Regions from separate parts of the Streptomyces sp. NPDC002784 genome, predicted to be linked through region 2. Evidence: riboswitches for the same ligand, from Rfam matches in the RefSeq annotation. Region 2 holds a riboswitch; each other region holds the start of a gene.

The links. A riboswitch is a leader RNA that binds a small molecule or an ion and turns the genes downstream of it on or off. The one in region 2 is predicted to bind cobalamin.
Region 1: linked by a shared signal. The riboswitch ahead of ACWD1Z_RS32750 (energy-coupling factor ABC transporter permease) and the one ahead of ACWD1Z_RS00870 (ribonucleoside-diphosphate reductase subunit alpha) in region 2 are both predicted to bind cobalamin.
Region 3: linked by a shared signal. The riboswitch ahead of ACWD1Z_RS35830 ((2Fe-2S) ferredoxin domain-containing protein) and the one ahead of ACWD1Z_RS00870 (ribonucleoside-diphosphate reductase subunit alpha) in region 2 are both predicted to bind cobalamin.
Region 4: linked by a shared signal. The riboswitch ahead of ACWD1Z_RS28330 (cobalamin biosynthesis protein) and the one ahead of ACWD1Z_RS00870 (ribonucleoside-diphosphate reductase subunit alpha) in region 2 are both predicted to bind cobalamin.

What each region holds. Positions count from the first base shown of each region.
Region 1 is NZ_JBSFVD010000031.1:38,852-42,616, reverse strand. Features, by position in the region: gene cbiQ (cobalt ECF transporter T component CbiQ) at 1-342, opposite strand, end outside; gene ACWD1Z_RS32755 (energy-coupling factor ABC transporter substrate-binding protein) at 349-711, opposite strand; gene ACWD1Z_RS32750 (energy-coupling factor ABC transporter permease) at 708-1,415, opposite strand; cobalamin riboswitch at 1,446-1,628, opposite strand; gene ACWD1Z_RS32745 (hypothetical protein) at 1,741-1,950, opposite strand; tRNA gene ACWD1Z_RS32740 (tRNA-Gly) at 2,360-2,429, shown strand; gene ACWD1Z_RS32735 (class I SAM-dependent methyltransferase) at 2,671-3,414, shown strand.
Region 2 is NZ_JBSFVD010000001.1:182,095-185,859, reverse strand. Features, by position in the region: gene ACWD1Z_RS00875 (ribonucleotide-diphosphate reductase subunit beta) at 1-187, opposite strand, end outside; gene ACWD1Z_RS00870 (ribonucleoside-diphosphate reductase subunit alpha) at 187-2,544, opposite strand; cobalamin riboswitch at 2,667-2,791, opposite strand; gene ACWD1Z_RS00865 (GNAT family N-acetyltransferase) at 2,844-3,350, opposite strand; gene mctP (monocarboxylate uptake permease MctP) at 3,422-3,765, opposite strand, start outside.
Region 3 is NZ_JBSFVD010000068.1:3,584-7,348, forward strand. Features, by position in the region: gene ACWD1Z_RS35820 (FecCD family ABC transporter permease) at 1-264, opposite strand, end outside; gene ACWD1Z_RS35825 (ABC transporter substrate-binding protein) at 414-1,403, opposite strand; gene ACWD1Z_RS35830 ((2Fe-2S) ferredoxin domain-containing protein) at 1,459-1,839, opposite strand; cobalamin riboswitch at 1,921-2,099, opposite strand; gene ACWD1Z_RS35835 (GNAT family N-acetyltransferase) at 2,123-2,659, shown strand; gene ACWD1Z_RS35840 (ABC transporter substrate-binding protein) at 2,747-3,765, shown strand, end outside.
Region 4 is NZ_JBSFVD010000020.1:59,377-63,141, reverse strand. Features, by position in the region: gene ACWD1Z_RS28335 (cobyric acid synthase) at 1-1,029, opposite strand, end outside; gene ACWD1Z_RS28330 (cobalamin biosynthesis protein) at 1,026-1,967, opposite strand; cobalamin riboswitch at 2,090-2,229, opposite strand; gene ACWD1Z_RS28325 (hypothetical protein) at 2,412-2,633, opposite strand; gene ACWD1Z_RS28320 (anion permease) at 2,665-3,765, opposite strand, start outside.

The DNA of each region.
Region 1 (3,765 bases), on a different contig from region 2:
CAGGGAGGCCGCCGAGGTGCGCAGCAGCAACTCCCCGGCGCGCAGCGGACCGTCGTCGGCGAGGGAGACGAACCCCTGCGGCCCGCCCACCTGGACGAGCAGCGTGGCCGCACCGGTCACACAGAAACCCAGCGGGACCCGGTAGGCGCGCCACAGCTTCCGGCCCGGCACACCCGCCGGACCGAGCAGAACGACCAGGGACGTCACCACGACCAGGGCGGCCCCCGGCCACGGCGGCAGGGAGATCGCGAGCACGGTCAGGCCGAGCCCGAGCACGGCCTTGTCCACGGGATGGCGCCGGCGCCAGCGACTGCTGTGCGCCGCCGCGTCGATCGGCAGCACCGGGGATCAGACCCCTTCGCGGTCGGACTCCCCGGCACCCCGCGCGCCCACGGCATCCCGTTCCAGCGCCCGCTGTTCACCCTGCTTGCGGCCGCGCCGCAGGCCGAAGTAGTAGCACAGGACGCCCGCGCCGAGCGCTGCCTGGAGGGCGAACAGCGCCGACTCGATCTCCCCGGACGGAGGTTCGTACAGGGGCGAGAACCAGGGTTCGTAGTCCGGGTCGATCTCGGTGATCGCCGTCTCCGCCTCGGCGTCGGCGCCCGCGAACGGCTCCTCCTTGTGGTCGCCGAGACCGAGCACGAGCGGCATCACCGCGAGCAGTGCCACGGCCAGCAGGAGCAGCAGGTTGATCTTCGTGTTGCGGCTCATCGGGCCACCGCCTCGCTCGACTCGGTCCGGGCCCGCTTGCCGTCGGTCAGGAGCACGCCGAGCCGGGTCAGTTCTCCCTTGCTGGACTGCACCAGCAGCCGCATCACGAGCACGGTGAGAAGTCCCTCGCTCACCGCGAGCGGGATCTGGGTGACGGCGAAGATGGAGCCGAACTTGCCGAGCGCGCCCAGGAATCCGCTGCTCGGGTCGGGGAACGCGAGCGCCAGCTGGACGCTGGTGACGCAGTAGGTGGACAGGTCGGCGACGAACGCGCCGCAGAACACGGCGCCCATCAGCGGCACGTCGTAGCGCCGTAGCAGCTTGTAGACGGCGTATCCGGCCCAGGGCCCGACGATCGCCATGGAGAAGACGTTGGCGCCGAGGGTGGTCAGGCCGCCGTGCGCGAGCAGCAGCGCCTGGAAGAGCAGGGTGATGGTGCCCAGGACCGCCATGATCGGCGGCCGGAAGAGGATGGCGCCCAGGCCGGTGCCGGTGGGGTGGGAGCAGCTCCCGGTCACGGAGGGCAGCTTGAGAGCGGACAGGACGAAGGTGAAGGCCCCGGAGGCGCCGAGGAGCAGGGTGCTCTCCGGGTGTTCCCTGACCTCACGGGTGAGCGACCGGACTCCGTGGACGACGAACGGCGCGGACGCGACGCCCCAGGCGACGGCGTGCGCCGGAGGCAGAAATCCCTCGGCTATGTGCATGGCTCAGCAGACCCTCTCCAGCACCTCGTGGATGGTTGACGCGCCTTGGCCGGTCTCCTGGCTGACGGGTGACACCGCCCGTACTCCGCCTTCCCGGGTCCGAGGACCCAGTGGCTGCCCGCGAGGGCCGGAGCCGGACTTCCCGATCACAGTGGCGAGGGCCGCACCGGCATCACACCGGATTTCCCGTTCACCAAGGCGTGGTGACAGTAGTGCCTGATCAGGTCGGCTGACAAGCGCTCCCCAGGGGCGCAAGGACGGCGCACGCCCGCACACGCGCCGGGGCGCGCACCGGCGGCGCCCGGGTCTCGGGCCGGGCAGGGGGTCAGTCCCAGCTGTAGCCGTCTCCGAAGTTGAGGGTGTGCTCCAGCACGTCCTCCAGCGGGTCGTTGATCTCGACGGTGTTGACCACGGTGACCACGGGCGCGTTGTTGGAGACATGCACTCCGGGGCCGTCGTGGGCGGCGGAGTCACCGGCGGCGGCGAGAACCGTGGCGGTCAGGGCGGCGGGGACGAGAGTGACGCGTACGCGCATGGCTGCTCTCCTTCGGCATCGGGGCCCACACCGTGTAAGAACCCGATCGGGAGTTACCGCGCATCCCCGCCTCGAAGTCAACGAGACCGGGCAATTCACCTGGAAGAGGCTGGCGTCCGGCGGTGCGGGCTCTCGCGGACCGGTCGGCTGACCGTCCCCATCCCCAGCAGGTGGGTGAGCAGAGGGTTCTCGTCGCTCTTCAGCCGCATACGGCGTCCGCCCGGCCGCCACGATGCTGACGTGCGGCCTGGCCGCCCCTCGGATGAAGATCGGGATCGAGGTGTCCGCGCGGTGCGGGGCCGGAGAGCCGCGCGACGCGCTGGGAGGTGACTCGGCGACGGGCGCGGCACCCCGGAATGCTGTATAGTCGATCTTGAGCGGTCCGCCGGAAGCCCGGCGCTCCGGTTCTGCGTTGGTGGTCCAAGGAAAGACGCCCCGCTTCCTGCGGGGAGATGCAGGTGCAAGGCCTGCCCGGCGCTCGGATATGTGGCCCGTCCCGAACATCGGGGCGGGCCACATGCGTTGTCGGCGCATGTTCCGTCCGGGCGTCCGGCGTACGTCTGTTGGTTGATCCGAGGCTCACCCCCTCGACTTCTTCGTGTCATCTGCCAGTACGGCCTGCCGAGCGCGCCGGTGAAGACTCGCTGCCACGGCCGAGGGCCCCGGAAAGCGGGGTCCGGCAGGGCCGTGTACCGGAGGAAGCGCAGAAGGGGGCAGCACGTGGGCGTGCAGCAGTACGACCGGATCGGCGAGGCATTCGAGGGGTTCAAGTCCTTGCCGCTGATGCGGTACGGGGAGGTGCCGAGCTTCCTGGGCATGGTCGGGGACGTGACCGGCAAGTCGGTGCTCGACCTGGCGTGCGGCACCGGCTTCTACAGCCGTGAGTTCAAGCGGCGGGGCGCGACGGACGTCTTCGGGGTCGACATCTCCGCCGAGATGATCGCCGCCGCACGGGAGATGGAGCAGCGCGATCCGCTCGGGGTCCGCTACGAGGTCGGAGACGTGGGTGAACTGCGGCCCCTGGACCGGCGTTTCGACATCGCGCTGGGGGTGCAGTGCCTCAACTACGCCGAGGACATCGCCGCGATGGAGCGGATGTGCCGGAACATCCACCGCAGCCTGGTGCCGGGCGGGGAGTTCTTCGTGCTCGCCCAGAAGCCCGACTACCGCTTCGACTGTCCGTCCCTGGACAAGTACGGGTTCCGCTGCGAGCCCACCGGCGAGGAGATCGAGACGGGCCCGCGGGTGCGGGTCACGGCCCTGCTCGACCCGCAGCCGATCACCATCGTCAGCACGGCCCCGCGCCGCGAGGTCTACGAGTCGTGTCTGCGGGCGAGCGGGTTCGGTGCGCTGGAGTGGGTTCCGCTGCAGGTGTCCGAGGCCGGCCTCCGGGAGTTCGGCGAGGACTTCTGGGCGGACGTCCTCGCCCACCCGCCCCTGGAGATGCTCCGCTGCCGCGCCTGAACGGGGCCCGGTAGAAGGGGAGTTGGGTGCACAGGCGTTGACGCCCGTCTTCCCTCAGTGGTTCAGAGGCTCATCCACTGAGCCACTGCAGGGGAGCCGGGATGGGTGCGCTGCCGCGGGGGAGTACGGTCGATGTGCTGGAGAAGCGGCTGCGGGAGGACATCCTCGGCGGCCGTCACCCCGCGGGGAGCTACCCGAGTGCGGGACTTCCTGCGCCTGGGCGGGGCGGACCTGCTGCCGATGCCCGTGGGGCACAGGCCGGACCGGATCGGTGAGATCTTCGAAGTCCGGCGCTCCATCGGCGCGTTGATCGCGGAGCGCGCCGCCGCCCGCGCCGCACCGGCTCAAGTC
Region 2 (3,765 bases):
CGATCAGGTGCTGCTCGGAGGGCGTGAGCCTGGCGAGGTCGGTGACGTCCGAGTGGAGGTCGACCTCCTCCACGGTCCAGGTGTTCTTGATGGCGTCCCGGTAGCGCTCGTAGAAGTCGGGGTAGCGCATGGGGCGCAGGGTCAGCTCGAAGCCTGGGTCGAGGAGATTCTGGTTACGGGTGGTCATTACTGGCAGGCCTCGCAGGACTCGGGGTTCTCAAGGGAGCAGGCGACGGCCTCTTCGGAGGTCGCCTGCGGGACGGGGACGGTGGCCTGGGCCGCGCGGGCGATGCGGGTCGCCGGGCGCGAGCGCAGGTAGTACGTCGTCTTCAGCCCGGACTTCCAGGCGTACGCGTACATCGAGGAGAGCTTGCCGATGGTCGGCGTCTCCAGGAAGAGGTTCAGGGACTGGGACTGGTCCAGGAACGGGGTCCGGGCCGCGGCCATGTCGATCAGCCCGCGCTGCGGGATCTCCCACGCCGTGCGGTACAGCCGCCGCACCTCCTCCGGGATCCACCCGAAGTCCTGCACCGAGCCGTTCGCCTCGCGCAGCGCCTCGCGGGTGCGGGCGTCCCAGACGCCCAGTGCCTTCAGCTCCTGCACCAGGTAGGAGTTGACCTGGAGGAACTCACCGGACAGCGTCTCGCGCTTGAACAGGTTGGACACCTGCGGCTCGATGCACTCGTAGACGCCGGCGATGGACGCGATGGTGGCGGTGGGCGCGATGGCGAGGAGGAGGGAGTTGCGCATCCCGACCTCGGCGATCCGGCCGCGCAGCGCCGACCACCGCTCGGGCCAGGTGAGTTCGGTGTCGTAGTGGTCGGGGTGCAGGACGCCCCGCGCGGTACGGGTCTTCTCCCAGGCCGGCAGCGGGCCGTTGCGCTCGGCGAGGTCGGCGGAGGCCTCGTAGGCGGCGAGCATCACGCGCTCGGCGATCCGGGTGGAGAGCGCCTTGGCCTCCGGCGAGTCGAAGGGCAGCCGCAGCTTGAAGAAGACGTCCTGCAGGCCCATCGCGCCCAGGCCCACGGGGCGCCACTTGGCGTTGGAGCGGCCCGCCTGCTCGGTCGGGTAGAAGTTGATGTCGACGACCCGGTCGAGGAAGGTGACGGCCGTGCGGACCGTCTCGTCCAGGCGCTCCCAGTCGATGCCGCCCCGGTCGACGAAGGCACCGAGGTTGACCGACCCCAGGTTGCAGACCGCGGTCTCCCCGTCGTCCGTGACCTCCAGGATCTCGGTGCAGAGGTTGGAGGAGTGGACCACATGGCCCGGCAGGGCGGTCTGGTTGGCGGTGCGGTTGGCGGCGTCCTTGAAGGTCATCCAGCCGTTGCCGGTCTGCGCGAGGGTGCGCATCATGCGGCCGTACAGGTCACGGGCGGGGATGGTCCGGCGGGCGAGCCCGCTCGCCTCCGCCTCGCGGTACGCCGCGTCGAACTCCTCGCCCCACAGGTCGACCAGCTCGGGCACGTCGGCGGGGGAGAACAGGCTCCACGGCTCATCGGCGTTCACCCGGCGCATGAACTCGTCCGGCACCCAGTGCGCGAGGTTGAGGTTGTGCGTACGGCGGGCGTCCTCACCGGTGTTGTCGCGCAGCTCCAGGAACTCCTCGATGTCGGAGTGCCAGGTCTCCAGGTAGACCGCGGCGGCTCCCTTGCGGCGGCCGCCCTGGTTCACGGCGGCGACGGAGGCGTCCAGGGTCTTCAGGAACGGGACGATGCCGTTGGAGTGCCCGTTGGTGCCGCGGATCAGCGAACCCCGGGCGCGGATGCGGGAGTACGACAGCCCGATGCCGCCGGCGTGCTTGGAGAGCCGGGCGACCTGGTGGTAGCGGTCGTAGATGGAGTCCAGCTCGTCCTTGGGGGAGTCGAGGAGGTAGCAGGACGACATCTGGGGGTGCCGGGTGCCGGAGTTGAAGAGCGTGGGGGAGGAGGGGAGGTAGTCGAGACGGCTCATGAGCCGGTAGAGCGCGGCGACTTCGTCCAGCGCGCGGACGGTGTCGTCCTCGGCGAGGCCGGCGGCGACGCGGAGCAGGAAGTGCTGGGGGGTCTCGACGACCTTGCGGGTGAGGGGGTGCCGCAGGAGGTACCGGCTGTGCAGGGTGCGCAGTCCGAAGTAGCCGAAGCGGTCGTCGGCGCCCGGGTCGACCAGCGCGTCCAGGCGCTCGGCGTGGATCCGTACGAACTCCGCGGTCCGGTCGGCGATGAGTCCCTCCCGGTGGCCGACCGCGACCGACCCGGTGAAGGACGTGACGCCCTGGGAGGCGGCCTCCTCGCGGATGCCGAGGGTGAGCAGCCGGGCGGCCAGCCGGGAGTAGGCGGGGTCCTCGGAGATGAGCCCGGCCGCCGCCTCGGTGGCCAGCTCACGCAACTCCGCCTCGTCCGCGCGGGCGGACCGGCCGCGCAGCGCGGCGGCTGCGACCCGGCCGGGGTCGGCGTCGGGGAGGTCGGAGGTCAGCTCGGTCAGGGTCCGCAGCAGCGCGGTTCCGGGACCGTCGGTCTCCACCTGGGCGGCTGAAGCTGAAGCCGGGTCGGCTGGCGCGATGGTCACTGGGGGCTCTCCCTCGCTCGGCACGGGGCCTTGCGGAGGGCAGGCGGCAGCTCACGAGCGCACGGGGCGTCGCGTCCACCGGCCCATTCCTCGAGGCCCGGACGTCTGGCACCCGGACCGGACGGCCGGGTGCGCTGTCGGCAGGTCCTCGGACTGACGATCGGGCACAGATGTGCCCAAGTACACCGTTGCGGGACAGTTCCGGATTCGCACCGGATTCCCCTGCGGCGACAGCGAGCACGAGCATACATCTTGTGCCGCCCCGCGATGTCACCCCCAGATGTTGTGTCGCGTCGGCTTCAGAGCGTCAACTCATAGGTGAGGAGAGTGAAGTCGCCGTGCTCCGGGATCGGGTTCCAGTCGCGCTCCGGGGCGCGCCGGAAGCCGAGGCGCTCGTAGATGCGGTGGGCGGTGTGCATCAGGGACTGGGTGGACAGGACGATGCCCGTGCACCCCGTCGTCGTGCGCGCCCGGTCGACGCAGGCGCGCACGAGGGCCTCTCCCACGCCCCGGCCGCGGGCCGCGTGCGCCACCGCCAGCATGCGGATCTCCGCCTCCCCGGGGCGGGCGAGATCGGCCATGGGGCCGCCGGTCGGGACGAAGGTGACGCCGCCGAGGAGCCGGCCGCTCTCCACGGCCACCAGGACCTCGGCGGCTGCCGCCCGCTTGGCGACGTCGCGGAGTTCGCCGAGGTACCAGTCGTCCTCGCCGAAGGTGAGGAGGCCGTCCTGGAGGTAGGCGCGGGCGGTGATCTCGCCCAGTTCGTCGTGTTCGGCGGGTTCCACCGGCCGGATCTGGAAGTCCATGCGGTCGAGTGTGGACGACGACGGGCCGCCGATGTCCTGCATCGGCGGCCCGCTGCGGGTGGGGTTCCCGGTCAGGGAATCGGCTTCAGTTCCTTCTGCACGCCCGGGTCGCCCGCGTCCGCCGTGTAGTCCTCGGGGCTCGTCTCGTCGACGCCCTCGGGGGCCTTCGCCGCCCTCAGGACGAAGGTCAGGACCACGGTGACGACCAGGTTCAGCACGAACGCCGTCAGGCCGATGTAGCCGATCTCCCCGATGCCGGGGATCTCCTTCGACGAGCCGCCGAAGTGCTTCTGGGTCGGCGAGGCGACACCGTACGCCGCCACCGTGCCGTAGAGCATGCCGACCGCCCAGCCGCCGAGCAGCGCCCAGCGGTGGAACCAGCGGGTGAACAGGCCGCCGACCAGGGCCGGGAAGG
Region 3 (3,765 bases), on a different contig from region 2:
GAGCGGGTTGCGGACCAAGGCCTGCAACGCCATCCCCGCCACCGTCAGGCCGGCTCCGACCACCGCGCACAGCAGTACCCGGGGCAGCCGGACGTCGGTGACGATCGTCTCCCGCACCGGGGGCCACGTCTCATCGGCGAGGGCGGGGTGCAGGTGGTGGAGCAGGATGCGCCACACCTCGTCGGCCGGGATCGTGACCGAGCCGGCCGCGATCCCGAACGTCGCCGCCACCGCCACCAAGGCGGCGAGCCCGGCCAGGACCAGGGCGTAAGGGAGTCTGCGGCGGCCGGTGACGGCCTGCGCGGTCCCGGCCCTGGCAGAGCCGTTGCCGACCGTGTCGGTGGTTACCGGCGTCCTGCCCGTGGCGACGGCGACGGCGTCGGTGCCAGCGGCGGCCGATTCGCTCACGCCGGTCACCGGAAGCGGTCCGGGTGGAGCTGGCGTGCCAGCGACGCGACGGCCGCGGGCACCCGTACGCCCACGACGGTGGAGGACAGCGGCAGCACCGCGAACCGCCGGTTCTTGATGGCGGGCACGTCCTGCAGCGCCGGATTGGCGAGCAGGAACTCCTTCTTCTGCGCCACGCTCTGGTCGCCGTAGTCGTAGATGACGATGACCTCGGGCGCTCGCTCGGCCACCTGCTCGAACGACACGTCACCGAACGGCTTGTCGAGGTCGGCGAAGAGGTTGACGCCTCCGGCCCGCTTGATCATGTCGTTGCCGATGCCCGCGCCACCCGCGGTGAAGGCGCTCTTGTCGCCGCTGTCGTAGACGAACAGCTTTACCGGCTCCACTCCGTCGAGTTTGCCGTCCACCTCCTCCAGGGTGGTGTGCAGCCGTTCGATCTGCCGTTCTGCCCGCTCGGGGACGCCGAAGACCTTGGCGACCTCGCGGATCTCCTTGTCCATGGCGGTCATCGTCACCGGCCCAGCCGGGCATTCCTCGATGTTGAGGCGGGTGTTGATGCCGGCCTGGGTGAAGGCGGCACGGGAGCGGCCCTCCTTCTCGTCGAAGGTGGAGGCCCAGCCGCCGTAGACGAAGTCGGGCTCGGCGGCCAGCAGCGTCTCGTACGACGGGTACTGCTCCGACAGCACCTTGACCTTGTCGTAGGCGGCCCGGTACTCGGGGAGGATTGCGTCGTCGAGGTAGCCCGTGCCGACCATCGACTTCTCCAGCCCGAGCGCCAGCATCACCTCGGTCGCGTGCTGGTTCAAGGACACCGCGCGCTGGGGTGGGCGCTGAAACGTCGTTGTCACCCCGCAGTTGGACACGGTGACCGGGAATCCCTTGTCGGCCGGGCCGTTGGAGCCCCCGGCGTTGTCCTGGGCGCTTGCGCCGCAGCTCGTGATGAGCACAGCGGTGGCCGTGGCCAGCAAGGGGGACAGCAGACGTCTGCCCGTCATGGGAAAGGTCCTCTCGTACGGGTGTTACGGACGGTCGGCGCGCAGGCTGCCGGTCTCAGCGGGCCGCGCGGCGCCGAGGCGGGGTGAAGGCGTAGAGGTCGAGGATCTCGGGCCGGGCAGCGATGCCGGGACCGCCCGCGCTCACCCAGGCGGCGATGTCCTCGGTCGCGGCGGGGTCGTTGACCAGGCCCAGCCAGACCGGCCGCGCCCCGGCGGCCCGTCCGGCGGCGGAGGGCTGCACGACGATCACGTTGGCCTGATCGCACACATCCAGGCAGGCGGAGACGCGTACGGGAGCGGCCTCGCCCAGCCGCGCGGTCTGCGCCGTGTGATCGACGCCGGTCACCTTGGGACTGCCGCAGCAGCAGTCCCGGCACACAACGACCCGGCACGGCACCGGAGTTACCGGTCTTGTACCGACCGACCCTGTGCCCACCGGGCTGTCGTACGCCTCCTCGGCCGGCCTCACGGGCATGCCGAACCACCCTCCTCCGGGGAAATCCGCCCCGGGTTCGTCGAGGAGGCGACCGCCTGAGTCTCCTGGCTCTCGGGTCGAAGCGCGTCCCGGCCTTCCCACCCGGCTTGGGGCAGTGGCCTGTTCGGGACTGGCTCGCCGATCACAGTGGCGGGACCGCGCCGGATTCACACCGGCTTCCTCGTTCCGCCGTCGCCTTGTCGCCGAACATCATCGCACAGGGCTACCTGCATATGATGCGCAGATGCAGAAGTATCGCATCAGGACCGCCATGGCCGCCGATCTCGACGAGGCGCGGGCGGTGATGCTCGACACCGTCTACCGCGACTTCGGCACCGGCTACGTGCCGCACTGGCACGCCGACATCATCGATCCGGGGTCGTTCTACGTCGTCCCGCCCCGGCACACCCTGCTGGTCGCCGTCGACGACGCGGACGGGACGGTGGCCGCCACGGCCGCGCTCGATGCGCGCGGGCCGGTCCATCCGCCGAACCCGCGGTGGCTGGCGGAGCGGTACCCGTCGGGTGAGACCGCGCAGCTGAGGCGGGTGTACACGCGCCCGGAACACCGGCGGCGCGGGCTGGCCCGGCAACTGGTGGAAGAGCTGCTGGACTTCGCACGGACGGAAGGCGGCTACCGGTCCGTGTACCTGCACACCGACCCGCACTCCCCCGGCGCGATGAGCCTGTGGCGGACGCTGGGCAAGGTCGTCTGCGACGAGAGGGAGGACGTGCCCGGCGGAGGCAATGGCGTGGTGCACTTCGAGATCCCGCTTGCTTAAATGAAAATCATATTCATATGATGCTGGTCGACGTCGGCCGACCGACCCGTACGGGAACGTCCGCCCTGGAAAGACAGAACGAGGACCATGAGATCTCCCCGCCGTCGACTCATAGCCGGCCTGCTGCTCGCCCCCGCGCTCTCCGGCTGCTTCGCCTCCAACGACGACGACTCGTCCTCGGACTCCTCCGGCCCGGGTGAGGCCGGGCGCCTGCGGGTGGCGTTCGCCTTCCAGCCGACGGAGAACTACTCGCCGTACGGCGGCCAGGACTCCTTCATCCTGTCCCGGCTCGGTGTGAGCGAAGGGCTGACCCGGCTGGACGCCAACGGCACCGCGGCCCCCGCGCTCGCCGAGTCGTGGAGCAGCCGACAGGGCGGCAAGAGCTGGGTGTTCACGCTGAGGGACGCCACCTTCCAGGACGGCAGTGAGGTCACCGCGGAGGCCGTCGCCTCCGCCCTCACCCACGCCGCCGCGGCCGACCCGGCGCCGACCGCGATCTCCGGCGTGAAGCTGACCGCCGAGGTCGTGGGCGACGACCAGGTGAAGGTCGGCACGGGCGAGGCCGACCCGGTGCTGCCGCTGCGGCTGACCAACCCCAGCCTCGCGGTGTTCTCCCCCAAGGCGTACGGCAAGGACGGCAAGGTGAACCCGGCCGGCACCGCCACCGGCCCCTTCGAACTCACCCGGACCACCGGGGACACGGCAGCCGCCCTGGACCGCTACGACGACTACTGGGGCGGGCGCGCCCAGGCGTCCGGCATCGACGCGAAGTTCGTCTCGGACGGCACCGCCCGCGCCAACGCCCTGCGCACCGGGGACGTGGACATCGCCGAGGCCCTGCCCGTCGCACAGGTCGCCTCCCTGGACGAGGACTCCGTCCACGAGATCAACACCGCGCGGAACACCAGCCTGTACCTCAACACCCAGCGAGGCGTCTTCAAGGACGCGGCGCTGCGGGCCGCCGCGCGCGAGGCGATCGACACCTCCGCCGTCGCCAAGGGCGTGTACGAGGGTCACGCCGAGCCCGCCCAGGGCATCTACGGCCCCGCCCTGACCTGGACCGCGGACAAGAGGACCGAGCCGACCGGCCGGGCCGAGGCCACCGA
Region 4 (3,765 bases), on a different contig from region 2:
GCCGCAGATGCCGAGCACGGGCCGCTGTTCGGCGGCCCTGCGGACGAGGGCGTCGGCGAGCCCCCGCGCGCGCAGCCACTCCAGCGCCTTCACCGTGCCCCGGGTCCCGGGCACCACGACGAGGTCGGCGTCGGTGAGTTCCTCCGGCCGGTCCACGAACCGCACGACGACACCCGGCTCGGCGGCCAGCGCGTCGACGTCGGTGAAGTTGGACATGAGCGGGACCGCGCAGACGGCCACCCGCAGCACGTCCGCGCCGACGGGCGGGGCAACCACGGACTCCCGCACGGTCCCGCGCAGGGAGACGCGCAGTCCGTCCTCCTCGTCGATGCCGAGCCCGTGCCGGAAGGGCAGGACGCCGTAGGTGCGGCGCCCGGTGAGGTCGTGCAGCATGTCGAGGCCGGGTTCCAGCAGCGAGACGTCGCCGCGGAACTTGTTGACCAGGAACCCGGCGACGAGTTCCTGGTCCTCGCGGGAGAGGAGCGCCACCGTCCCGAAGAAGGAGGCGAAGACGCCCCCGCGGTCGATGTCACCCACCACCAGCACGGGCAGCCGGGCGCGGCGCGCGACGCCCATGTTGACGATGTCGGTGCGCCGCAGATTGATCTCGGCCGGCGAACCGGCCCCCTCGCAGATCACGGCGTCGTACGTGTCCCGCAGCTCGGCGAGGCAGTCGAGCACGGTCCCGAGGAGCTGCTGCTGCCGCCCGCCGTGATAGCCGCGCGCGCTCAACTCGCCCATAGGCTTGCCCATGAGCACGACCTGACTGCTCTGCTCGCCGCCCGGCTTGAGCAGCACCGGGTTCATCAGCGCGGTCGGTTCGACGCGGCAGGCCTGCGCCTGCATGGCCTGCGCCCGGCCGATCTCGGCGCCCTCGCGGGTGACGAAGGAGTTCAGCGACATGTTCTGCGCCTTGAAGGGCGCGACCTTCACCCCCTGCCGGACCAGCCAGCGACAGATTCCGGCGGTGACGACACTCTTTCCGGCGTCGGAGGTGGTACCGGCGACCAGGAGACCTCCGCTGCTCATGACCGCCTCCCCGCCACGACGCGGCGCGCGGCGGCGCTGACCGCCAGCGCCAGCCAGCTCACCCGCCGGGACAGCCGTACGGCCCGCTCGATGTCCCCGACCTCCACAGCACGCCCTTCCCCGTTCAGCACCGGCCGGTGCTCGATCCGTCCGCCGTACGACAAGGTCCCCCCGAGCCGCACCCCCAGCGCCCCCGCGAACGACGCCTCCACGGGCCCCGCGTTGGGGCTCGGATGCTGCGCCGCGTCGGCGCGCCAGGCCCGCACCGCACCCCGCGGATCGCCTCCGGCGACGGCGGCGAGTACGGCGGTCAGCCGCGCCCCCGGCCACCCGGCGACGTCGTCGAGGCGCGCGGAGGCCCAGCCGTAGCGCCGGTAGCGGGGCGACTTGTGGCCGACCATGGCGTCGAGGGTGTTCACGGCCCGGAACCCGAGGAGGCCCGGGACCGAGCCCACAGCGCCCCACACCAGTGCTCCCACGACGGCGTCGGAGGTGTTCTCGGCGACGGACTCCACCACCGCCCGCGCGATCCCGTCGGCGTCCAGCGCGTGCGGATCCCGCCCGCACAGATGCGGCAGCCGCGCCCGCGCCGCCTCGACGTCCCCCGCCCGCAGCGCCCGCCCGACGGTCCGGGCCTCCCGCCCGAGCGAAGTCCCCCCGACCACCGCCCAGGTGGCGGCAGCGGTCAGCGCGACACGAGCGGCGGGGGAGCGGCGTACCGCACGGGAGGCGAGGGCACCCACGGCGACGGCGCCACCGGCGCACACGGCGGTGTGCAGCGCGCCCCGGCCGCGGTCGTCCCGCCACAGCCGCCGTTCCACGGCGCTCGCGGCCCGCCCGAACACGGCGACCGGATGCCCGCGGCGGGGATCGCCGAGGATCAGGTCACCGAGGAGGCCGGCGGCGGCGCCGTACGCGAAGACGCGATCGGCCCGCATCGGCTCAGCCGGCCGACGGGTCGGCCGGAACCCCGGCGTCGGGGGCCGTGCATCTCAGAGCCTGTGTCAAACGGCAGCCGCGCATGGCGATATGTCCTCACTCAGGGTGTCCACGCCCTGGTTCGACGAGACCGGCGGTGAGAGTTCCTGGCTCCCGGGGCTTCCTACCCCGGTGACAGTGGCGGGACCGCGCCGGAATCGCACCGGCTTCCTCTCCTGCCGCCGTAAATGGCTCCGGCAGTCCACCACGGGCCCGGAACAGCCGTCAACTTGCTGTTGACCTGCGAGAGGAGAGTGTGCTGAGGCCCACACCGGGTCCGGTGGGGCGGGGTTGGGGAGGGCCGGGCGCGTCGCCCCCGTCCGCGTCGTACGCGAAAGCGCCCTGCCCCGAACACCCCCGTCAGGGGCACCGGAACAGGGCGCGAGCCCGTCGCGCGAGGCGCGTCAGACCACGATCAGATAGATCCCGTACGCCACAGCCGCCGCGCACGCCGCGAAACACGCGTACGCGCCGGTGACCGCCAGTCCCGCGGAGCCCCCCTGCTCCACGGCCCGCTCGCGCCGCGTCAGACCCGCGATGCCGAGGGTGAACAGGGCCACCAGGGCCACGGTGACCACGAGGCTGACGCCGAAGACGGAGCCGAGAGCCGCCCAGTCGATCTTCATGATGCCGCTTCCTTGAGTATCCGGTCGGGGGTCAGACGCGGGCCGACGGCGTCGGCTCCCCGGCCGGGGCCGGGATCGTCGCCGCGAGCTCCTCGGTCGCCGGGCCGGCGGGCGGCGGCGGCGTGACGGCCGCCATCGCCGTGGTCACGACACCCGCGGGCTCCTCGGTCTCGTTGACGTTGGTGTGGTCGACGATCTCGCGCCGGGACAGCTTCCAGATGGCCGCGCTGGAGCCGACCAGGAACACCGCCACGACCGCCGTGCCCCAGGAGCCGAAGTTCGTGACCCACTCGGCCAGCGCGCCGACGAGCGCCGCGGCCGGCAGCGTCAGGCCCCACGCGACGAACATCCGCGTCGCCGTGGACCAGCGGACGACGCCGCCCTTGCGGCCGAGGCCCGCGCCCATCACCGCACCGGAGACGGAGTGCGTGGTGGAGAGGGAGAAACCGAGGTGGGAGGAGGCCAGGATGACCGTCGCCGCGCTGGTCTGGGCGGCGAAGCCCTGCTGCGGCTGGAGGTCGGTCAGGCCCTTGCCCATGGTGCGGATGATCCGCCAGCCACCGAGGTAGGTGCCGAGCGCGATGGCCACGCCCGCGGAGAGGATGACCCACATCGGCGGGTCCGAGTCGGGCGCCAGGGTGCCGCCGGCGACGAGGGCGAGGGTGATGATGCCCATCGTCTTCTGCGCGTCGTTGGTGCCGTGGGCGAGGGAGACCAGGCCGGCGGAGGCGATCTGGCCGGCGCGGTAGCCCTTCTCGGAGGACTTGCTGCCGTCGGCCTTCTTGCCCAGGGAGTACATCAGCTTCGTGGCGAGCATCGCCGCGAGGCCCGCGACCAGCGGGGCGGCGATCGCCGGGATGAGGACCTTGGTGACGAGCACGTCGCCGTGGACCGCGCCGACGCCCGCCGAGGCGATGGTCGCGCCGATCAGGCCGCCCATGAGGGCGTGCGAGGAGCTGGAGGGCAGACCGACCAGCCAGGTCAGCAGATTCCAGAGGATCGCCCCGACCAGCGCGGCGAAGATGACCTCGGGACGGATGCCGGTCTCGTCGACGAGACCTTTGGAGATCGTGTTGGCGACCTCCACGGAGAGGAACGCGCCGACAAGGTTCAGTACGGCGGACATGGCCAC